DNA from 2 places in the Spirillospora sp. NPDC048823 genome. Region 2 is predicted to be linked to the other one. Evidence: riboswitches for the same ligand, from Rfam matches in the RefSeq annotation. Region 2 holds a riboswitch; the other holds the start of a gene.
The links. A riboswitch is a leader RNA that binds a small molecule or an ion and turns the genes downstream of it on or off. The one in region 2 is predicted to bind cyclic di-AMP.
Positions count from the first base shown of each region.

Region 1: another riboswitch for cyclic di-AMP. It lies ahead of ACGFK0_RS10230 (CHAP domain-containing protein); the one in region 2 lies ahead of ACGFK0_RS23040 (D-alanyl-D-alanine carboxypeptidase family protein).

Region 1 is NZ_JBICUT010000003.1:559,540-571,240, reverse strand. It holds gene ACGFK0_RS10235 (NlpC/P60 family protein) at 1-680, shown strand, start outside; cyclic di-AMP (ydaO/yuaA leader) riboswitch at 1,182-1,381, shown strand; cyclic di-AMP (ydaO/yuaA leader) riboswitch at 1,505-1,671, shown strand; gene ACGFK0_RS10230 (CHAP domain-containing protein) at 1,680-2,528, shown strand; gene ACGFK0_RS10225 (hypothetical protein) at 2,568-3,878, shown strand; gene ACGFK0_RS10220 (M48 family metallopeptidase) at 3,875-5,341, shown strand; gene ACGFK0_RS10215 (Ig-like domain-containing protein) at 5,372-6,658, opposite strand; gene ACGFK0_RS10210 (cytochrome c oxidase subunit 4) at 6,792-7,202, opposite strand; gene ctaD (cytochrome c oxidase subunit I) at 7,206-8,873, opposite strand; gene coxB (cytochrome c oxidase subunit II) at 8,870-9,643, opposite strand; gene ACGFK0_RS10195 (cysteine desulfurase family protein) at 9,824-11,002, shown strand; gene ACGFK0_RS10190 (sulfurtransferase TusA family protein) at 10,999-11,298, shown strand; gene ACGFK0_RS10185 (carbohydrate kinase family protein) at 11,381-11,701, opposite strand, start outside.
Region 2 is NZ_JBICUT010000010.1:93,251-104,951, reverse strand. It holds gene ACGFK0_RS23085 (TetR/AcrR family transcriptional regulator) at 1-470, shown strand, start outside; gene ACGFK0_RS23080 (VOC family protein) at 529-924, opposite strand; gene ACGFK0_RS23075 (hypothetical protein) at 1,014-1,310, shown strand; gene ACGFK0_RS23070 (SRPBCC family protein) at 1,365-1,805, opposite strand; gene ACGFK0_RS23065 (SAM-dependent methyltransferase) at 1,942-2,751, shown strand; gene ACGFK0_RS23060 (cytochrome P450) at 2,751-3,950, shown strand; gene ACGFK0_RS23055 (VOC family protein) at 4,258-4,674, shown strand; gene ACGFK0_RS23050 (hypothetical protein) at 4,721-5,092, shown strand; gene ACGFK0_RS23045 (MerR family transcriptional regulator) at 5,089-5,637, shown strand; gene ACGFK0_RS23040 (D-alanyl-D-alanine carboxypeptidase family protein) at 5,580-6,233, opposite strand; cyclic di-AMP (ydaO/yuaA leader) riboswitch at 6,240-6,425, opposite strand; gene ACGFK0_RS23035 (PQQ-binding-like beta-propeller repeat protein) at 6,709-8,838, shown strand; gene ACGFK0_RS23030 (serine/threonine-protein kinase) at 8,853-10,256, shown strand; gene ACGFK0_RS23025 (AAA family ATPase) at 10,346-11,593, shown strand; gene ACGFK0_RS23020 (hypothetical protein) at 11,590-11,701, shown strand, end outside.

The DNA.
Region 1 (11,701 bases), on a different contig from region 2:
GTGACACGGCCAACGTCACCGGCTTCGTCGGCACCGGCGACCCGCAGGCGATCCTGGACCAGGCGGCCGTCTTCTCGCATCTGTCGCACGAGCGCAGCTCCCAGCTGACCCAGTTCCTCGCGACCGCCCAGCGGCTCCGCCGCGAGGAGGCGCAGGCCAAGGCCTCCTACGACGATGTGAAGGCCAAGAGCACGGAGCTGAAGGAGCAGAAGAAGAAGCTCGACAAGGAGGTCGCCAAGCAGAAGGCCCTGCTGCGGCGGCTCGGCGGCGGGACCTCGTCCGGCGGCTCGGGCAGCGTCGGCGGCACCTACAACGGCCCGGCCAGCGGCTCGGCCCGCGTGGCGCTCAACTTCGCCTACGCCCAGCTCGGCAAGCCGTACTCCTACGGCGCCACCGGCCCGAACTCCTACGACTGCTCCGGCCTGACGATGAAGGCGTGGGCCGCGGCGGGCGTGAACATCACCCGCACCACCAACACCCAGTACGCCGCCACCAAGCGGGTGTCCAAGAGCAACCTGCAGCCCGGCGACCTGGTGTTCTTCAGCGGCCTCGGGCACATGGGCATGTACGTGGGCGGCGGCAAGATGATCCACGCGCCGCGCACCGGCAAGAACGTCGAGGTCGTGAGCATCACCTCGGGCTACTACCTGAGCAACTACTACGGCGCCGGGCGCCCCTGACGCCCCGCACCGGAGCGCCCGCGATGGGCGTGACGGAGCCCTTTGTGACAGCGGACCAGGCTTGACCTGGTCCGTTGTTGATTTTGGGGGGGTTTGCCATCTGTTGGGGCTTTGGTACGTTGTCACCACTCACGGCGCCCTCCAGACGCCGTGGCCCCGAGGCGCCCACCAGGCGCAACGGCCCCCGCGCGGCACATCCAGCTGCCGCGTGACTGCGGCGCGAGCCACGTGCCGCTCCCCCCGGCGGCACGATCCACGCGTCGCCCCCCGGTACCCGACGGGTACCGCAGACGGTCTCCCAGCAGACCCGGCCGGCCCGGCCCACCGTGCGCACGCCCGCAGCGTGCATGGCGCTGAGAGCGCTGCCACGGCGGATCCCGCGGATCAGGCCCAGGACGGTCCCCGCAAACGGGCCGCCGTCCGCACACACAACATCAGGCGCCGCTCTTTCGCACGCGGGAGACAGGTCCCGCGCACGGGCCCCATCACGCCCCCAGGATCGCAGCGGCAGCGCCGAATCCGCCGACGAGCGGAACCGGGGACCCATATCCGCCGGAGTCCAGGGACCGTCCCTGGACGGGCATTCCGGCACCCGGGGTGAATCGGTGCGTCTCTCACCGCCGAACGGTGGGAGCCCGCCGTAGGGCCACTTCCACGCCCGAACCCGTCAGCTAACCCGGTAGGCGTCTGGAAGAAGAAGGAGAGAAACCCGCAGCGTTACCTGGGCGTGGCCGCCCGAGTGCGGCCACGCCCGGCTTTCCCTTCCTTCCGCACGGGCGCCCCCGCCCGGCGGAACCCCCATCCGAACCGGCGTGCCCGCCCCCGGGCCGCCACCGCCGAGTCCGCGGTTCACCGTGCCCAGACGCACGGGAGCGCGGAGCCGGGGACCCACTGTGTCCTTTCGGGGTGAATCGGCCTGCCCAGCGGGCCGTAGGGCGGCTTCCACGCCCGAACCCGTCAGCTAACCCGGTAGGCGGCATGGAAGTCAGGAGATCCCCCATGCCAGGCGCGCATCGCAAGAAGATTCCGGGCAAGCACCGCAAGCCCAGTACCTTGGCCATCACCTGGCGGACGGCCGGCGGCGTGATCGTCGGCGCCGCCGTTCTCGGCACCGCCGCGGCCACCGCGCAGGCGTCGGTCCTGCCGTTCGCCTCCGTTCCCACCCACGCCGCCGCGGCCGGCCCGGCCGCCGGCGGGGACGCGGGCAAGTCCACACCCGGTTCCAAGTCCTCGTCCAAGGACAGGTCCGGCTCCAAGGACGAGAACCGGAGTAAGTCCAAGGACGGTGGCAAGGAGGGCGAGCCCACCGGAAAGGGCCGACCGCAGTCCGGCGCCCCCAAGAAGCCGTCAGAGGATTCGCGGCCCACCGCCGGCGAGGCCATCGAGCTCGCCAGGGCGCAGGTCGGCATCGCGGAGGACGGCAGCGGCAAGACCAAGTTCAACACGTGGTACGTGGAATCCGCCCGCGCCAAGGAGACCGTCGCGCGCGACGGCGGCTCCGTCCAGGCGTACGACGACGCCGCCTGGTGCGACATGTTCGTCTCATGGATCGGCGAGCAGATCGGCCTCAGCGACCAGTTCGGCAGCGACGCCTGGACCATCGCCCACGCCGAGTGGTTCCGGGACCAGGGGCGCTGGGGCACCGAGCCCAAGCCCGGCGCGATCGTCTTCTACGCCTGGAACGGCGGCAAGGACATCGGCGACATCGTCCACGTCGGCATGGTGACCAAGAAGATCGACGACGGCACCATCGAGGCGGTCGAGGGCAACACCGACAACGCCGTCCGGGTCAGGGAACGCTCGACCGGCACCGTCGTCGGCTACGGCTACCCCGAGTACAGGTCCTGACGTCCCCTCCTCCCCCGCCGGCTGCATAGGATCACGCGCATGGAGGACGGTCCCGGGCAGGCCGGAAACGGCGGCCCCGTCACGCGCCGCAGGGCACTCGCCCTGGGCGCCGGCGGGGCCGCCGTGCTGCTGGGCGCCGGCGCGGGGCTCCTCGGCACACGTTCCGGCGACGACGGAGCGCCGGACGCCCAGGCGACGCCGCCCCCCAACGCCGCGCAGGCCGCCGGAGCGTTCAGCCCCGCGGACGCCGCCGCCGTCCTCGCCAACCGCGCGCGGGCGGTGAAGGACGGAAACCCGGCGGCCTTCCTCGCGACGGTGGCCTCCGCCCCCGCCGCGTTCCAGGACGCCCAGTCCCGCTTGTACGCCAACCTCCGCAAGCTCCCCCTGGACGGCTGGGAGGAACGTGCCATCGGCACCCAGTCGATGGACGACGAGCAGGGGGTCGCGGTCGTCCGATTGGAGGTGCGCTCCAGGTTGCGGGGGTTCGACCGGGGCGACGTCGTCCGCACCCGCTACCTGGCGCTCGCCCCCGGCTCCGGCGTCTGGACGATCGTCGGCGACGGGTCGTCCCACGGCTTCGAGGACGACGCCGCCATCTGGGACGGCGGCCCCCTGACGGTGGTCAAGGGCCGCGCGAGCCTCGTCATCGGCGACGCCGCAGCCGCCGGGGCCCCCGGCCTGGAAGAGATCGCGGAACGCCTGGACGCGGCCGTCCCCGTCGTCACCGGCGCCGTCGGCAGGGGATGGGCGCGGCGGGTCGTCGCTCTCGTGCCCGCCGACGCGGGCCTCGCCTCCGCCCTCGCCGGTCCGGACCAGAACCTCGGCGGCATCGCGGCCCTCGCCACCGTCACGCCGTCCGCCGGCGGCGGCCACGGCGAGGACCGCGTCGTCATCTCCCCCGGCACCTTCCGCCGTCTCAACGAACTCGGGCGCGACGTGGTCCTGACCCACGAACTGACCCATGTCGCCACCGGCGGCGCCCGCGACCGCAGAACCCCGCTGTGGCTGATCGAGGGCTTCGCGGACTATGTCGGCTACCTCCGGACTGAGGTCGGCGTCCGGACGGCGGCCGGCGAACTGCACCGCGAGGTCGCCGCGGGACGCGTCCCGTCCGCGCTGCCGGCCGCGGACGCGTTCTCCGGCGGCTCCGCACGCCTCTCCCAGTCCTACCAGGAGGCCTGGCTCGCCTGCCGGATGGTCGCCGACCGGTACGGTGAGGCGACGCTCGTGCGGCTCTACCGCGCCGCCGGGCGCGTCCCGGAGGCCACCGCGCTGAGCGACGTGCTGGGACTCACCCGGGACCGCTTCACCGCCCTGTGGCGCGACTACCTGAAGAGGGAGCTCAGATGAGCGAGGCGGAGGCGGACGCGGACCGGGCCGGGCCCGGCGCCCGCCGGGACGGGGACCCCGGCCCCATGCGGCGGCCCCGGATCGCCGCCGCCGTCGCCGCCGCCGCGCTGTTCGCCGCCCTCGGCACCGTCCTCGCGCTGAGCACACCGTGGAACCCGCTGCCCGATCGGGTTGCGGGCGGGCAGGTGGAGCCCGATCCGGCGCTGGACTTCTCCGCCGCCGAGATCGCCCGATCCCAGGCGTTCGACTCGGCCATCAACCCTCCCGCCTACGCCGGCCTCCTCCTCGGCCTGGCCCTGATCTTCGCGCTGGGTCTCACCCCGCTGGGCGCACGGTTCCTCGGCCGGGTCACCGCGCGCAGCCGGCGGTGGCCCCGCCGGTCGGAGGGGGACGCCCCCCCGCACTCCCCGGAGCGCCTGCGGCACTGGACCCTGAGAGTCGTCCTCGGTGCGGCCGCCCTGACGACGCTGCTGCGCGTCGCCGGGCTCCCGTTCGACGTCTGGAGCGAGTCGGTGCTGCGCCGGTACGGGCTGTCGACGCAGAGCTGGCCCGCGTGGCTCGTGGACCAGCTCAAGTCCCTCGGCGTCACCTGGGTCATCTACACGGTCGCCCTGCTGCTCCTGTACGCGGTCGTGCGCCGCTTCCCGCGCTACTGGTGGACGGGCGCCGCCGCCGGCGGGTTCCTCCTCGTCGTCCTGGTCTCGTTCATCTACCCGATCGCCGTCGAGCCCGTCTTCAACAAGTTCCACTCGCTGGAGCAGGGACGCCTGCGCAGCGACCTGCTGGCGATGGCCGAACGGGACGGCGTGCCCGTCGACGACGTCCTCGTCGCCGACGCCTCCCGCAGGACGACGGCGCTCAACGCCTACGTGTCCGGGTTCGGTTCCACGCGCCGCATCGTCCTGTACGACACGCTGCTGGAGTCGCCGCCCGAGCGGGTCGAGTCGATCGTCGGGCACGAACTCGGCCACGCCAAGCGCAACGACGTCCTGTGGGGCACGCTCGTGGGGGCGCTCGGCGTCGCCGGGTCCATGTGCCTGCTGCACCTCCTGATGACCTCTCCGCGCCTCCTGCGCCGGGCGGGAGTCGATCCCGCGGCGACACCCGAGCACCGCCCCGGAGGCCGCGGCGCCGGGGCCCGCGACCCGCGGTCCCTCGCGCTCGTCCTCGCGCTCGTCACGGCCGGGACGCAGTTCGGCGCCCCCGTCCAGAACCTCGTCAGCCGGCAGATCGAGACGCGGGCGGACGTGCACGCGCTGAACCTCACCCGCGACCCGTCCACGTTCGTGTCGATGCAGCACGAGTTGTCGGTGCGCAACATCTCCGACCTGACCCCGGACGCACTTGAGCGCCTGCTGTGGCTGACCCACCCGCCGGGCCCCGACAGGATCGCCATGGCCCGCGAGTGGGCGCGCGTCAACCACGTTCAAGAGCCGCCGCCGCTGGAGACGCGGCCCGACTGAGGGCGAGGCGGATGGGGCGGCGCGGGGCCGTCAGTCGCCTTCCGCCCGCCGCCCGTCCTGCCCGGTCCCGGCTCGGCCGCCCTGCTCCGCGGACACCGTCGAGGCGTCCTCCTGCGGCGCCGTCGTGACCGGCCGTTTCAGGGCACTGCCCTTCACCCAGTCCTTCCAGCCGAGCTGCCAGTAGCCCCAGCCGTTCCCCGGTTCGAGTTCCCGGTCCGATCCGGTCACCACCACCGGGTCGCCGCGCTGAGTGAAGTCGTAGAACCACTTCGCGTTGGACGGGCTGATGTTGATGCAGCCGTGGCTGACGTTCTCGCTGCCCTGGCTGCCGACCGACCAGGGCGCGCTGTGGACGTACTCGCCGCTGTCGGAGATCCGCACGGACTTGTACACGGTCAGGCTGTAGCCGCCCGGACTTCCGGGGCTGATGCCCATCCACTCGGACGTCATGACGGTGGGGTCCTCCTTCGACATCGTCAGGTGGACGCCGTTGGTGGTGGTGTACTTGCGGACCCCTCCCTTGCCCATGCTGGTCGGGATGGTGCGGACCTTCTTGCCGTTGGCCTTCACGACCATCTTGTGGGTGTCCTCACCCACCGTGGAGACGTGCGAGTCACCGACCTTGAAGCCGAGGCTGTAGTTCTTCCCGCCGTACACGTCGCCGCCGGTGCGCACACCGCTGAGGTGGGCCTTGAACGTCACCTCGGTGTGGGCGGGCCAGTACTCCTTCGTCCGGAACACGACCTCCTGGTCGCCGAACCAGCGCCAGGCGCCCTTGACGGCCTTGTCGGCGCGCACCTCCAGCGCCCGCTCGACCGCCGCCCTGTCCTTCACCGGGCTTTCGAACTGCATGATGATGGGCATCCCGACGCCGACGGTCTCCTCGTCGCGCGGCGCCTCGATCGTCACGTCGTTCGTCTTCTCCACCTCGGCCGTGGTGAAGCGGCTCCTGACGGTCCGGGTCCTGCCGTCGTCGCCGAGCGCCGTCGCGTCGACCGTGTAGGTCGCTCCCGGCGTCAACGTCCAGCGTGAGCGCCACCGGGTCCGTTCGGCGTTCAGGTCTCCCTCGACCTCACTGTCCCCCGTCGACACCGTCACGTTCTCGATGGTGCCGCCGCGCGCCTGGACGGCGATCGGGCTGTCCGGCCCGAGCCCGTTCCCGCCGCCCACGGGCGACACCGTCAGCCGCACGGCTTTCGTGCCGTCCTGATCCTCGCCCCCCGAGCATGCCGCGGCCCCCGCCACCATGCTCGCGCCGACGAGCACGGCGGCCGTGCGCCGTCCCCGGTCTCCCGGTCCTGAGCCACCCACCCGCATGTGGTCCCCCCGGTCGTCCACTGGGCGATCGGTCCGCCTGCCCAGCCCCGTCGCTGGAGCGGCGCCCAGTATGTGAAAGGGCCGGTACCCGCAAAAAAGCGGACACCGGCCCCCGATGGGGTTCTTTTACTGATCAGTGGGCGAAATGACCCCGGTAGTACTCGAAGACGAGACCGATCGTCGACATGATCGCGGCGGCCACCCCGAGGATGACCAGCCACCAGCCGAACACGATGCCGAGCGCCACCGCCGCGGCCGACAGCCCGACGTACAGCGGCCACCAGCTGTGCGGGCTGAAGAAGCCCAGCTCGCCGGCCGCGTCGGCGATGTCGCCCTCCGGGTCGTCCTCGTACAGCGGCCCGGCGTTGGCGCGCTCGAGGCGCCGGACCGTGAAGTGGATGTAGAACCCGATGAGCCCGGCGAGGCCGACGGCCAGTCCCAGCGCCGTCGTGCCCGTCCAGTCACCGGACCAGAGCCAGTACACGACGTCGGTGACGAGGAAGAAGAGCGCCGACCCGTAGAACATGAACGCCTGGACGCGCATCGGCTACTCCCCCTTCGCCCCGGCCAGCTCGCCCTGGGCACCCACGTGCGGGTGGTGCAGGTCGAACGCCGGCCGCTCGGAACGGATCTTCGGAATGGAGTTGAAGTTGTGCCGCGGGGGCGGGCACGACGTCGCCCACTCCAGCGAGGAACCGTAGCCCCAGGGGTCGTCGACCTCGACCCGCTTGCCCCTCTTCCACGTGATGTAGACGTTGTAGAAGAACGGCAGCATGGAAGCGCCGAGCAGGAACGAGAAGATCGTGGAGATCTCGTTCAGCCCCTGGAACTCGGCGGCGTAGTCGGCGTACCGGCGCGGCATGCCCGCGGCACCCAGCCAGTGCTGGATGAGGAACGTGCCGTGGAAGCCGATGAACAGCATCCAGAAGTGGATGTGGCCGAGCCGGTCGTTCAGCATCTTGCCGGTCCACTTCGGCCACCAGAAGTAGAAGCCCGCGAACATCGCGAACACCACGGTTCCGAACACGACGTAATGGAAGTGCGCCACCACGAAGTAGGTGTCCGACAGGTGGAAGTCCATCGGCGGCGACGCCAGGATGACGCCGGTGAGGCCGCCGAACAGGAACGTCACCAGGAAGCCCAGCGACCACAGCATCGGCGACTCGAACGTCAGTTGTCCTCGCCAGATCGTCCCCACCCAGTTGAAGAACTTCACCCCCGTGGGCACGGCGATGAGGAACGACATGAAGGAGAAGAACGGCAGCAGCACCTGGCCGGTCACGAACATGTGGTGCGCCCACACGGTGATGGACAGGCCCGTGATGCTGATGGTCGCGAAGACCAGGCCGATATAGCCGAAGACCGGTTTGCGGCTGAACACCGGGAGGATCTCCGTCACGATGCCGAAGAAGGGCAAGGCGATGATGTAGACCTCCGGATGCCCGAAGAACCAGAACAGGTGTTGCCAGAGCAACGCGCCGCCGTGGGAGGCGTCGAAGATGTGCGCGCCCAGCTTGCGGTCGGCCTCCAGGGCCAGCAGCGCCGCGGCGAGGGGCGGGAACGCGATCAGCACCAGGATGGAGGTCAGCAGGACGTTCCAGGTGAAGATCGGCATCCGGAACATCGTCATGCCCGGCGCGCGCATGCACAGGATCGTGGTGATGAAGTTGACCGCGCCCATGATGGTGCCGAAGCCCGACATCGCCAGGCCCATCACCCACAGGTCGCCGCCGACGCCGGGGGAACGGACCTCGTCCGACAGCGGTGCGTAGGCGAACCAGCCGAAGCTGGCCGCGCCGTTGGGGGTCAGGAAGCCCGACAGGGCGATCAGGCTGCCGAACAGGAACAGCCAGTACGCCAGCATGTTCATCCGCGGGAACGCCACGTCGGGCGCGCCGATCTGCAGCGGCATGATGACGTTCGTGAAGCCGGCGAACAGCGGCGTCGCGAACATCAGCAGCATGATCGTGCCGTGCATCGTGAACATCTGGTTGAACTGCTCGTTGCTGACGACCTGCAGACCGGGCTGGAACAGCTCGGCGCGCATCACCAGGGCGAGCACGCCGCCGAACAGGAACATGAAGAACGACGTGATCAGGTAGAGGTAGCCGATCACCTTGTGGTCGGTGGACGACAGCCAGGAGGCGAGGATGCGCCCCTTACTCGTCCGCGGCGCGGCGATCGGCGCGCTCGGTGCGTGACTCGTCGTGGTCACTTGGCACCTCCCGCGGCCAGTGCGGCCTTCGAATCGGCGATGAACTTGTCGTACTGCTCGGGCGTCACGACCTTCAGCTGGAACAGCATCCGGCTGTGGTCGACACCGCAGAGCTCGGCGCAGCGGCCCTCGTAGGTACCGAGCTTGGTGGCCGTGAACTCGAACTCGTTGGTGTAGCCCGGCATGACGTCCTTCTTGTAGATCAGCGCCGGGACCCAGAACGAGTGGATGACGTCGTTGGCGTGCAGCCGCACGCGAACCGTCTCGCCCGAGGGAATCGTCATCACCGGCTTGCCGGGGGCGGGACCGTTCGGGTTCACGGGCTGGCCGATGACGGAGGCGACCGTCTTCTCCTTGCCCGTGGCGTCCTTCTCCTTGTAGTCGAACTGCCAGCTCCACTGGAACCCGGTCACGTCGACCACCACCGAGGGATTGTCGGTGGTCTTCTCGACGAAGTTCTCGTCGCGGGCGGTGAAGTAGAACAGGACCGCGATGATGACGAACGGGACCGCCGTGTAGAGGATCTCGATCGGCATGTTGTAGCGGACCTGCGGCGGCAGGTCGTCGGAGCGCTTGCGATGGAACAGCACCGCCCAGATGATCAGGCCCCAGACGAGGCCCCCGACCGCGAACGCCGCGATCCAGGAGCCCTGCCACAGGTGCAGCATGCGTTCGCCCTGAATGCTGATCGGCTCGGGCATGCCCAGGCGGGTGCCGCTGCACGCGGTGGTGGACAGCGCCAGCAGCCCTAGCGCACCGGCGCTTTTCAATGCGCGGCGACTGCGCACAGGCGTACGCCGCTCCCTAGAGCGGGTCGGACTCACGGAATGCCTTCCCCACGGATGAAGCCCGGTCGGCCGGGCGGAGAGAACAGTTGTTACACGTGTGGTGGACACACTAGCGCTAGGGTCGCCCACCCCCCCGATCGGGTGCCCGGTTAGTGTTTGCGCGTGGCCGATCCCAGCGCGCAGGTCGCCTATTTCGACGCCGCGTCCACCGAGCCGCCGCACCCGGCGGCCCGGTCGGCGCTGCTTGAGGCACTGGACTCCGGCTGGGCCGACCCCGCCCGCCTGTACGGGACGGCCCGAGGCACCCGCGTCCTGCTCGACCGGGCCCGCGCGCGTGTCGCCGCGGTCCTGGGCGCCCGGCCCGACGAGGTGTCGTTCACGTCGTCGGGAACCCAGGCGGTGCATCTGGCGGTCCTCGGCGGCCTCCGGGCGCGTCGCCGTGTCGGCCGGCATCTGGTGGTCGGCGCCGTGGAGCACTCCAGCGTGCTGCACGCCGCGGAGGCGCACGAGCGCGACGGCGGCGAGGTGACGACCGTCGGCGCCGGCCGGACGGGCCGCGTCGACCCGGAGGAGTTCGCCGCCGCGCTGCGCCCGGACACCGCGCTCGCGTGCCTGCAGTCGGCCAACCACGAGGTCGGCACCGTCCAGCCCGTCGCCGAGGCCGCCGCGGCGTGCCGCGCGGCCGGGGTGCCGCTGTTCGTCGACGCCGCGCAGTCCCTCGGACGGGACGACGTCCCGGCCGGCTGGTCGTTCCTCGCCGGCAGCGCCCACAAGTGGGGCGGCCCCGCCGGCGTCGGCGTGCTCGCCGTCCGCAAGGGCGTCCGGTGGCGCTCCCCGCTGCCGGACGACGAGCGGGAGCGGCGCCGCGTCCCCGGGTTCGAGAACGTCCCCGGCATCGTGGCGGCGGCCGCGGCGCTGGAGGCGTACCGTGCGGACATGACCGCCGACGCGCCCCGCATCTCCGCGCTCGTGGACCGCATCCGCGCGGAGGTCCCGCGGACGGTGCCCGACGTGGAGGTGGTGGGCGACCCGGTCCGGCGCCTGCCGCACCTGGTGACCTTCTCGTGCCTGTACGTGGAGGGCGAGGCGCTGCTGACCGAACTCGACCGGCTGGGTTTCGCGGTTTCGTCCGGGAGTTCGTGCACGGCGGATACGCTGCGTCCCAGTCACGTGCTGGAGGCGATGGGAGTGATCACCCATGGAAACGTGCGGGTATCGCTGCCCCGCGGCGTCGGCTCCGCGGACGTCGACCGGTTCCTCGCCGAGCTTCCGGGCGCCGTCGCCCGCCTCCGCGGGGCGGCGATGAACACGATCGAGACAGGGAGGCGGTCGCGCCCATGAGGTTCCGAGGCCGCGCCAAAGGCGGGACGCCCCCCGCCGAGTCCTCCGGCGAGCCGGCCGGCCCGCCGCCCGTGCTCGTCATCGACGCGCTGGGCCGCAAATGCCCGATCCCGATCATCATGCTGGCCGAGCGGATCCGGGAGGTCCCGGTCGGGCAGATCGTCGCCGTCCTCGCCGACGACGCCGCCGCCCGCACCGACGTCCCCGCCTGGTGCCGCATGAAGTCCCAGGACTTCGTCTGGGAGGAGACCCTCCAGCAGGGCGGCTGGGGCTTCCACATCCGGCGCACGTACTAGAACGCCGGAACGTCCGGAACGTCAGAACACGCAGGGGGCCGCGCCGGTGGGCGCGGCCCCCTGACGTGCGGCACGTACGTGGCTACGGGTTGGGGCAGCTGATGTGGGGGGCGATGTCGCCGGTGGCGGCGGAGCCGTAGGCGGCGGAGAAGCGGTCGAGGAACGCCTGCCGGGCCAGGGAGTACTCCTGCGGGCCGGCGGCTTCGAGGGCGTGCGCGGCGATCGCGTTGCCGACCTGCGCGGCGCGTTCGAGCGTGACCCCCCAGGCCGTGGCCGTCAGGAAGCCGGCGCGGAAGGCGTCGCCGACACCGGTCGGGTCGACGATGTCGTCGACCTGCAGGCAGGGGACGTGCACGCCCTCCTCGCCCTCGCGGTCGATGACGACGCCCTTGGCGCCGAGCGT
Region 2 (11,701 bases):
TCGATGCACCCGTGCGCGACATCGCCGCCAAGGCCGGTGTCGGCGTCGGCACCATCTACCGCCACTTTCCGACACGTGCCGAGCTCATCGTCGCGGTCTACCGGCATCAGGTCGAGGCGTGTGCCGCGGCCGGTCCGGCGCTGCTGGCCGAGAGCGCCACACCGCACGCCGCCCTGGCGGGCTGGGTCGACCTCTTCGTCGACTTCCTGGTCACCAAGCACGGCCTGGCCGAGGCGATGCAGTCCGACGATGCCGCCTTCCAGACGCTGCACGCCTACTTCCTCGACCGCCTCGTCCCCGTCTGCGCCCAGTTGCTCGCCGCCGCCGAGGCAGCGGGTGAGATCATCCCCGACATGGACGCCCTCGTCCTGATGCACGGCATCGGCAATCTCTGCATCGGCGCCGGCAACCCTGCCTACGACGCGCGCCGCATGGTCGGGCTCGTGATCGCCGGCCTCCGGCGGCGCTAGGGTTCCGCTCCGGGGCGAATCTTCCTCCATGACCGGGTGGGCGTCATCGCTCGCTCCGTCAGCCGGCAGGACCGAGCAGGTCCCATCGGTTGCCGGCGATGTCGAGAAAGACGGCGACCCGCCCGTACGGCTCGGTGCGGGGCGGAGTGACGAACTCGACGCCGCCGGCCGTCATGCGTTCGCGGGCGGCGTCGAAGTCGTCCACACGTAGAAAGAACCCCACACGGCCGGCGACCTGGTTTCCGATTGCGGCGGTTTGGTGTTGGCCGTCCGCGCGGGCGAGCAGAATGCCGGTCTGAGCGCCCGGCGGACGGACGACGACCCACCGTTTGGGGCGGCCGTCGTTGGTGCGTGAAGGCGAGTCTTCAACCAGGTCGAACCCCAGAGCGCCGGTGAAGTACTCGATCGCTCGGTCATAGTCGTCCACGACGATCGTGATCAGGTCGAGTCGCATCTTCGCGAGCGTATGGCCTGCCCGATGGCCTCGCCGGGGAACGAACCGCTCGTTCGCCTGAAGTTCGGAACTGTGGGAAGGAATGGGGCATGGTGGACGCGCGGCGGGCGATGATCGCGGACGAGTTCGAAATGCGGGGGTCGCCCCTGTGCGATTGCGCGCAGCGGGGGCCCGCGTACAGCCGGACGACGGGTGCGGCGATCGCGCATCACTGCGGCTGCGCGGCGGTGCGGGCGTCCGCTCTGGCGCGCCGCGCCGCGTCCGCCACCCGGCATGCGCGCGAGTGCGGGTGCGATGAGGCCGACCGTGAGGCCGCGCTGTTCTGGGAGGGGGAGTTCGCCGCCCGCCGCCCCGGTGGTCAGGTGCCGGGCTCCGGAGCCTGCTGACCTGCGCGGCCGGCGGCGAGGTGCGGCCCTACCCGGACCGGCTGCTCGACGGGCTCATGTGTCGAGTTCGGAGTTCAGTTTCGTGAGTTGCGCGTCGTAGATCCGCTGGAGGCCCTTGGGGGCGAAGGTCCGTTCGAAGAAGCCTCCGATGCCGCCCGCTCCGTCCCAGGTGGTCTGGACCTGGACGCGTGCGCCCTCGGCCGCGGGGGAGACCGTCCACGTGGTGACCATGGAGGAGTTGGCGTCCTGCTCCACCAGCCGGTCCTTGCCGGGTGTGCGGGCGGTGAAGAGGCAGTCGCGTACGCGTCTGCTGGTGGCCGCCAGCTTCCAGTGCACCACCGTGCCGTCGCCCTGGCCGCCTTCTCGCACTTCGTACTCGCTGAAATGCTCGGTCAGCATGCGGGACCGGACGCCCGTGTAGTCGCCGAGTGCTTCGAACACCCGTTCCGGGTTCGCGTTCAGCGTTCTTTCTGCGGTGACCACGACTTGTCCCATGCCGGTCATCCTTCCATGGCCCGCTCCTCCCCAGGACTTCTGCCCGGAGTCGTGCCCGGGAGTTGCCGATTGGCGGAGATCGCCGGGGTCCTGGTCCTACAATCGGGCGATCGGTACCCAGGCGGGAGGTCTGTCCGTGAGTAGTGAACATCATCCGGAGTGGGTGATAGACCCGGAAACCCCAAGCGTGGCCCGGATGTACGACTACTACCTCGGCGGAAAGGACAACTTCGCCTCGGACCGGAAGGCCGCCGATCAGGTGGTGGCGGCGATGCCGAACGTGCTGGAGTTCACCCGCGCCAACCGCAGGCTGCTCTCCCGGGCCGTGACGATGATGGCCGGACGGGGCGTGCGGCAGTTCCTCGACATCGGATCCGGGCTGCCGACGCAGGAGAACGTGCACCAGGTGGCTCAGCGCGCCGCCCCCGACTCCCGCGTCATCTACGTCGACAACGACCCGATCGTGCTCACGCATGCGCGGGCGCTGCTGGCCGACAACCCGCAGACCACGGTCGTGCAGGCGGACCTGCGCGAACCGGGGAGCGTCCTGGAACATCCCGAGGTCAAGGCCCGGATCGACTTCGACCGGCCGGTGGGCCTGCTGCTGCTGGCCATCCTGCATTTCGTGCCGGACGAGGAGCGTCCGGCCGAGATCGTGGCGAAGCTGCGGGCGCCGCTCGTCCCGGGCAGTTACCTGGTCATCTCGCACGGCCACCGGGGCGCGGTCAGCCGGGAGGTCGAGGAGCAGGTGCGGTCCGCGTACGGCAGGACGGGCGCCGGTGACCTCATCCCGCGCGGGGTCGACGAGGTGACGACGTTCTTCGAGGGCACCGAGCTGGTCGGGCCCGGCATCGTCCAGGTGGCCGACTGGCGGGAGGACGCCGAGCCGTTCGAGTCCGACATGTCCCGGCCCGGCTTCCTCGCCGGTGTGGGGAGAGTCGGCTGATGCTGCCGCTGGAGTTCCTGTTCAGCCGGACGTTCAGCGAAGACCCGTACGCCGCCTACGCGGAGCTGCGGGCGTCGGGGCCGGTCCACCCGATCGACTTTCCCCGCGGGGCCACCGCCTTCCTGGTGGTCGACCACGAGCACGGCCGCGCGGCCCTGAGCGATCCGCGCCTGTCCAAGGACACCGCGCACAGTTCCCTGCCCGTGAACGGCGAGCAGTTCTTCGGCGGGACGATGCTCGCCATGGACCCGCCCGACCACACCCGGCTGCGGGCGCTGATGGCCAAGGCGTTCACCGGCCGGCGGGTCGAGAAGCTGCGGCCCCGCGTCCAGGAGATCGCCGACGGGCTGCTGGACGGCATCGCGGCCCGGGGCGGGGCCGACCTGATCGAGGAGTTCGCCGTCCCGCTGCCGATCCAGGTGATCTGCGAGCTGCTCGGCGTCCCGGCGTCCGACCGGGCCCGGTTCCGGGCGTGGACGGCGGTGCTGACGGTGCCGGCGCTGACCGCCGAGGCCCGCACACGGCGCCGCGACGTCGCGCGGGAGTTCAACGACTATTTGACCGGGGCCATCGCCGAACGGCGGGCCGCCCCCGGGGACGACCTGATCAGCGGCCTGATCACCGCCCGCGACGGGGACGCCGCCCTCACGGGGGCCGAGCTGGTCAACGGCATCGCGCTGCTGCTCATCGCCGGGCACGAGACGACGGTCAACCTCATCGGCAACGGGGTGTTCGCCCTGCTCCAGGCGCCCGCCCAGCTGGAGCTGCTCCGGTCGCGGCCCGAGCTGCTGCCGTCCGCGATCGAGGAGCTGCTGCGGTACGACGGCCCGCTGGAACGGGCGAGCCACCGCATCGCGGTGGAGGACATGGAGATCGCCGGGACGCCCATTCCCAAGGGCGCCTGGGTGCACGTCTCGCTGGGCGCCGCGGACCGTGATCCCGCGGTGTTCGACGCCCCCGACCGGCTGGACGTGACCCGCGCCCCCAAACGGCACGTCGCCTTCGGGCATGGCCTGCACTTCTGCCTCGGCGCGCCGCTGGCCCGGCTGGAGGGCCAGATCGCCATCGGCGGGCTGCTGGAGCGTTTTCCCGGTCTCGACCTGGCCGTGCCGGCCGCCGAGTTGCGCCATCACCGCACCGGTTCGATCGTCCGCGGACTGATCTCCCTTCCCGTGCGGGTGTCGGCTTCTCGGCCGTGAACGTGCCGTCGGCGGCCGGGTTCCGGCCGGTTCGGCCGCGATCGGCCGGGTGACGCGGCGGTGATGCCGACGCCGCCGCGGATTTCGGCCTGGACGAGGACGACCTGCGCTCCCGGTTCGAGTTCTACGAGCCCTTCGTCACGGATCACTGAACGGCCGCCCCGCCGCGCTGCGGGCCGCCCGTGGCGGGCGGACCACCGCCTCCGGCGGTCGCCGGAAATCGGTGGGCGCCGGTGTCCGGTCGGGCCCTCCGCCGTTCGTCTTGCTGGTGAAGAGCGGAACCGTCCACCACCGTAAGGAGCGGGCCATGAACCCGACCCTCAACACCATCGACATCGTGGTGTCCGACATTCAGGCCACGATCGCCTTCTACGCCCGGCTCGGCCTGACGTTCACCATCGACGAGGCCTACCCCGACCACGCCGCCTGCGACCTGCCGGGCGGACTTCACCTGATGCTCGACACCGAGAAGTTCCGCGCCTCCGCGCAGACCTCCGGCTGGAGCCGCCCCTCGGGCGATCCGCGCAATTTCCTGGCCTTCGAGTTCGGCACTCCGGCCGATGTCGACGCCAAGTACGCCGAGCTCACCGGTGCCGGCTTCGCCGCCGTTCAGGAACCGTGGGACGCCTTCTGGGGCATGCGGTACGCCACCGTGCTCGACCCCGACGGCAACGGCATCGACCTGTACTGCCCCCTGCCCGCCGAGCAGGCGTCCGCGGGCTGACTGAGGGGTTGCATCCGGTACCGGGGTACAGGTTTATCGTCGGTGTATGGAACTGGAACAGGTACGACCCGGGCCGGGCGAGGCCGGGTGGGCGCCGCAGGCGTGCACCCTGCCGACGGCCGAGCGGCCGCTGCGGGAGGCCGAGTTCGACGCGCTGTTCGGCGAGGCGGTGACCGAGGTGCGGCCCGCGGGGCCGGGACGCGTCCGGCTGGTGCTGCGGTCCGAGCCGGACGTGGCGGGACGGGCGGCCGAGCTGGCGGTGCGTGAGACCGGCTGCTGCTCGTTCTTCACCTTCACCCTGACCGCGGCCGGCGGCGCGCTGACGCTGGATGTGAGCGTCGCGGGCCGGCACGCCGAGGTGCTGGACGCGCTGGCCGCCCGGGCGGCCGAGCTGGCGGGCCCGGGGAGCCGGCGATGACCGGGCCCGCCGTCACCGGCGGGCCCGGCGCGTCCGGAGGGTTGCGCAGCGGGCAGGTCGCCGAGGCGGCCGGCGTGAACCTGCAGACGCTGCGGTACTACGAGCGGCGGGGCCTGCTCGCCGAGCCCGAGCGGACGCCGGGCGGGCACCGGCTGTATCCGGCGGAGGCGGTGACGCTGCTGCGGGTGATCAAGACCGCGCAGCGGCTCGGGTTCACCCTGGAGGAGGTCGCCGAACTGCTGGACGCCGGGACCCACCGGCACCGCCGCGCCGACGCCGGGTTGCAGGCGCGGGCGAGCGCCAAGCTCGCCGAGGTCGAAGCCAAGATCACCGATCTGCGCACCATCGCCGACACGCTGCGCCGAGCCCTGGACGCCGGGTGCGACGACCTTGTCACGTGCGCCGGGGAACGGGGCTGCCCGCTGCCGTTCGCCGACCTGGCCGCCGGCCCCGGTGCCATGGGCACGAGCCTCTCAGGGCGGCACGGTCAGTCGTCCTGGCCGACGTCGAACTCCCAGTGCCACGGTTCGTACGGGTTGCTGTAGGCCCAGGCCGGGTGGATCCAGCCGTACTTCTCAGAGTTGTCCTCCAGCCACTTGAACTGGGGTGAACCGCCGTCCTGAACGCCGTCGCACAAGTCGACGGAGATGCCGATCCCGTGCTTGCTGTTGCCCGGGCGCGCGGCGTAGCCCGCCGGCATGGTCCGGTACAGCTCCTCCTGCTTCTCGTAGCCGCGGTAGGAGCTCCGCACGCACATCTCGTCGCCGAAGTGCTCCTGGTAGGCGGCGTTGAGCTTGTAGAACGCCACCGCGGCGTCGGCCCGCAGGTGCTCGTCCCGCTGGGGCAGCGGGCAGAGTTCGCCGACCGGAATCCGGCCGTTGGGGTAGCCGTGCTCGGTGGCCTCTGACGGCTTGCAGTCGTCCGGCGGTTCGCTCGGCGCTTCCTCGGCTCGCTGGGAACCCGTTCGTTCGGCACGGTCCGCCGGGTCCTTCGCCGAGACCTTCGCGGAGGCGGGGACGCCGGAGTCGCCCGAACCTCCGTCCAGCGGCATCAGCGCGAGGGTGCCGGCCAGGGCACCGGCGAGGACGGCGCCCATCAGCGGCGCGGGGTACTTGGCGTTCCTGACGTGCCGACCTGTCACGGCATCTGCTCCTTCCATACCGCCTACCGGGTTAGCTGACGGATTCGGACGTGGAAGTCGCCCTACGACGCTCCTCGAACATGGAGGGAAGGCGTCGATTCACCCCTGCGAGGCGGCACAGGCAGGTCGGCCTGGACGTCACTCGCGCTGGTTCCCCGGCTCCGCAGATAGCGGACTCGGCGCGGCCGCCCCCACCCTGGGCCGTGGGCTGAGGATGTGGCGGCTCACTGGTCGATGGCCACGGCGCCTGGCGGGCGCCGAATTCGGACAGAAGGTATCAAAAGCTCAAGAGAATGCAAACATGCCACAAACCGACGGCATCCCAGGTCAGAGCCGGTGAAGACCGGGTCTCCGTCCGACCGACCGTGATCACCGGATCTCACGCCGTGATTACACTTCCGTCACGCCGGGACCGGTCCCGGTGGATGACCCCCGACCATGGTCCAGTGAGTCCGGCGGCGGGAGGGGGACGGCGGTGGAGCCGCTTCGGCGTGGTGATCCGCACCGGGTGGGTCCCTACCGGCTCCTCGGCAGGCTCGGCGAGGGCGGGATGGGGGTCGTCTACCTGGCGCGGTCGGGGGCCGGCCGGCCGATCGCGGTCAAGATCGTCCGGCGGTCGAAGGCGGGGGAGCCCCGGTACGCGGCCCGGTTCCGCCGCGAGGTGGAGGCCGCCCGCCAGGTGTCGGGGGTGTTCACCGCGCCGGTGCTGGACGCCGACCCGGACGCGGCGCCGCCCTGGCTGGTCACCGCCTACCTGCCGGGGCTGTCGCTGCGGGAGGCCGTCGGCGGCTTCGGCCCGCTGCCGCCGGACGCCGTCCGCCCGCTGGCGGCCGGGCTGGCCGAGGCGCTCGCGGACATCCACCGCGCGGGCGTGGTGCACCGCGACCTCAAGCCGGGCAACGTGATGCTGACCGCGGGCGGCCCCCGCGTGATCGACTTCGGGATCGCCCGGCCGGAGGACGCGACGGCCGTCACGCGCGTGGGCACGCCCATCGGCACCCCCGGGTTCATGGCGCCCGAGCAGGTCCGCGGGGAGAAGACCGGGCCGGCGGCCGACGTGTTCTCGCTGGGCGCGACGCTGGCGTACGCGGCGACCGGGGCGGAGCCGTTCGGGTCCGGGCCGGCGCGGTCGCGCGACCTGCGGGCGCTGACCACGCGGGCGGACCTGGACGCGATCACCGAACCCTGGCTGCGCGGCCTGATCGGGGCATGCCTGCACGCCGACCCCGGGCTGCGCCCGTCCGCCGCCGGGGTGCTGGAACGGCTGGGACCACCGGATGCGGAGGGGCCGTCCCTGCTGGGCGCCCGGTGGCTGCCGCCGGCGATCGCGGAGGAGATCGACCGCCGGACCGCCGAGGCCGAGACGCTGACGCGCCCCCCGCCGGGCGACCCGCCGGACGCGGACCCCGCGGTCGGTCAGGCGCCGACGGAGGACCCGGACGATTCCGTCCAGGGCACGGCGCCCCCGCCGCAGGGCGTCACCCGGCGGACGGTCCTGGCCGGGGTGGGCGCGGGCGTCATGACGGCGGGCGGCCTCGGGACGTTCCTCTGGCGCCGGACCCGGGACCGGCAGGGCGGCGGCTCGCGGCCGCCGGAGGGGCGGGGCTCCCGCGCGCCGCAGGGGCCGCCACCCGAGGGACGCTCCCGGTGGACGCGCCGCGTCAGCGATGACTCCCTGGCCCTGGCCGCCGCCGACGGGGTGCTGCTGGCGGACGGGATCGAGAAGGACGGGGACGACAGCACCGGGATCGTCCACGCGCTGGATGCGCGCACGGGCGAGGTGCTGTGGAAACGCGACGGCGGCTTCTCCGCCGCGGGCGACGGCGGCGTGACGTACCTGACCCTGAACGAGGGCAGGGAGATCAGCGCAGTCCGCTCCAGGACGGGCGAGGTGCTGTGGACGCATCAGGTCGACTTCGACAGGCTCCCGACCGGGGAACCGGCGGCCGCCGGCCCGGTGGTCGTCTTCGGGCGCGAGGAGATCACCGCGCTGGACGTCGCCGGCGGCGGGCGGCGCTGGACGTCCGGGGCGTCCGCCCGGTCCGGGCTCTCCGCGGCGGGCGGGCTCGTGCTGGCCCTGTCGCCGGAGGCCCTGGCGGGCCTGGACGCCCGGACCGGGAACACCCGCTGGACGTATCCGCTGGACTACGGCGACTTCCAGATCACCGGCGAGGGCATGGTCTTCGCCTGCGACCGGTTCGGCACGCTGCACGCGATACGCGCCGGCGACGGCGCTCTCGTCTGGCGGCGGCGGAACGTCGGCGGCTGGGGCAGCCAGGTGGGCGGCGGACGCTTCTACGCCGAGGGACGTGACGGCGTCGTGCTCGCCCTGGACAGCACTACGGGGCGGCAGATCTGGTCGCGCACGCTGACGCGGCTGAAGGACGATCCGCGCCGCCAGGCGACGGCCTACCGCCTGTCCGGCACCACCCTCTACGTCATCTGCGCCGACGGAAACCTCTACGCGCTGGACACGGCCGACGGCCGCGTCCGGTGGACCTACGGAACCGAGAAATCCATCCGCGTCCAGCCCGTGAGCGCGAACGGGCTGGTCTTCATCGGCGCCGGGGACGGCAGCGTCCGCGCCGTCGCCGCACCAAGCTGAAGGGAAGGGACCACGTGCGACCCCTTGAGCCGGACGACCCACGCTCGGTCGAGACCATGGGACGGCGGTACCGCGTCCTGGCGCGCATCGGGTCCGGCGGGATGGGCGTGGTGTATCTCGGCCGCTCCGCCGCCGGTCGGGCCGTGGCGATCAAGATGGTGCATCCCGAGTTCGCCGCCGACCACGACTTCCGGGCCCGGTTCGAACGCGAGGCGAAGGTCGCGCGGTCGGTCGGCGGCGGCTTCACCGCCGCGGTGATCGACGCCGATCCGGGCGCGGAGGTCCCGTGGCTGGTGACCGAGTTCCTGCCGTCGGTGTCGCTGCGCGACGCCGTCCACACGGCTGGTCCGCTCGCGGCGGACGCGGTGTGGGCGCTGGCGGCGGGCGTGGCGGAGGCGCTCGTGTCGATCCACGGCGCCGGCGTCGTGCACCGCGACCTGAAACCCGCGAACGTCCTGCTGACCGCGGACGGCCCCCGCGTGATCGACTTCGGCATCGCCCGCGCGGTGGACTCCTCGTCCATCTCACGCCCGGGCGAGCAGGCGGGCTCCCCGGGGTTCATGTCGCCGGAGCAGGTGGCGGGGGTGACGGCCGGGCCGTCCGGCGACATCTTCTCGTTCGGGTCGACGCTGGCGTTCGCCTGCACGGGCCGGGAGCCGTTCGGTGAAGGCCCGTGGCACGCGAAGATGCTCCGCATCCAGTCCGAGCCGCCGCGGCTGGACGGGATCGCCGACGACGGCCTCCGCTCGCTGATCGAGTCGTGCATGGAACTCGACCCGGAGCGCCGCCCCACCGCCCGACGCCTGGTGGAGAACCTGTCGGGCCGGGGGGAGGGCGGCGTCCCCCTGCCGTCCGCCGTCGTGGCCGAGATCGACAGGCGCCGGACCGAGGCGGAGAACCCGCCGCCCGCCCCGCCGCCGCAGCCCGCCCCGGCCCCGCAGCCCGTCCCGCCGCCCTCCGGACCTGACCTGCGCCGCCGCGGTCCGGTGCTCGGCGCGGCGGGCGCGGCCGTCCTCCTCACCGCCGTCGTGATCCCGGTCGCCGGCTGGTACGCGTTCCGCGGGGACGGCGGCGCGTCGGCCGCCCCCGCGCCCACCGCGTCGGCCGCGCCCGCCTCACCGTCGGCGTCGCCCACCTCGACGGCGACGCGGGCCGAGATCACCTTCTCCATCGAGGGCGACGGCAGGATCGGCTCGCTGACCTACATGGTGAACGGGAAGTCCACGAAGCTGGAGAAGGTGCGGCTGCCGTGGCGGAAGACGGTCCCGATGCCCGAATGGCCGCCGCGGATCTCGTGGAAGCTGACGTACCGCGCACCGGCGGGCGGGGCCTCCCACACGGTCGCCGTGGACGGGAACGTGATCATCGCCGGCCGGGGCAGCGCGGGCAGCGACATGGCCGCCGAAGGCCTGTTCTGACGCGCATCGCCACACGGGCGCCGGGCCCCCTCCCGCAGGCCCAGCCCGTCCGGGAGGGGTCCCGCGCGGCCTGCACCAGGATTGCCGCCATGCGGGAGAGACTCAGGACGGAAGTCCACCAGATCGCGGGCGCCATCGCGTTCGAGACCGTGATGCGCTACGGCGACGCCCTCGCCAGATCGCCGCACGCCGAGCAGACCATGGAGACGACGGCGCGCCGCGTGGCCACCGAGGTCGCCGGCGCGATCGCCGACGAGCGCGTCGTTCAGGCCGACGAGGTCGTCCGGGCCGCCGCGACGGCGGCCGGGGACACGGCGGTCCGTGCCGCGCGGAAGGTCGCCGGGAAGACGGCCTCGGCGCTCGCGGCGGAGGCGGAGGCCAGGACGCTGAAGAAGGCGCACGAGGCGGTGGAGGAGGAACTGAAGGACGCGTGGGAGGCGCTGGAGGAGGCGCGGGAGGAGGTGACGCGGTCCGCCGCGCGGTTCGCCCGCGACGAGGCCGTCCGCGCGGTCGCCGAGACCGTCGCCGAGACGGTGCCGCCCGTCGTGGAGGTCAGGGTGGCGGGCACCCCCGGCCCGGTCCGCGTCGGCGGCCACACCCACGCGGTGTTCCCGGACGTGGTGCTCGCGCTCGGCGCCGGCTGCCACGTGCTGCTCGTCGGACCGGCCGGCACCGGGAAGTCGATGATGGCGCAGCAGGCGGCGGAGGCGTTCGGGCAGGAGTTCCACGCCCTGTCCCTCGGGCCGACGACGCCGATGAGCAAGATCTTCGGCTACTACGACGCGCATGGCCGCTACCACGCGACGCCGTTCCGCCGCGCCTTCGAGGACGGCGGGCTGATGCTGCTCGACGAGCTGGACAGCGGCCACCCCGGCCTGCTGGCGGAGCTGAACCAGGCCCTGTCCATCGGGTCCTGCGCGTTCGCCGACGGCATGGTCGCCGCGCACCCGGACTTCCACCTGATCGCCACCGCGAACACCTACGGAACCGGCGGTGACCGGCGTTACGTGGGCCGCCAGGCGCTGGACGCGGCGACGCTCGACCGCTTCATCGTCATCGACGTGCCGGTCGATGAGGAACTGGAGGAGCGCATCGCGCTCGCGCACGCGCCCGACCGGCCCGACGAGGCCCGGCAGGTGATCGGGGAGGTGCGGCGACTGCGCGCCACGGCGGCCGAGAAGCGGCTGCCGGTGATGTTCTCGCCCCGGGCCAGCATCGACGCGGCCAAGCTGCTCCAGGGAGGCGCGAGCGTGGAGCAGGCCGTCACGTGGCGGGTGGTGCGGGGCATGTCGGCGGCCCACCGTTCGGCCCTGGGCATCGCCGAGGGCGGGACATGAGCGCAAGGAGGCCGGTGCCGGGGGACACCGCCCACGCGCTGGACCCCATGTTGTCCTGGCAGGAGTTCGTGGACCGGGCCCGCGCGCCGGACAGCATCCCCGACGGGA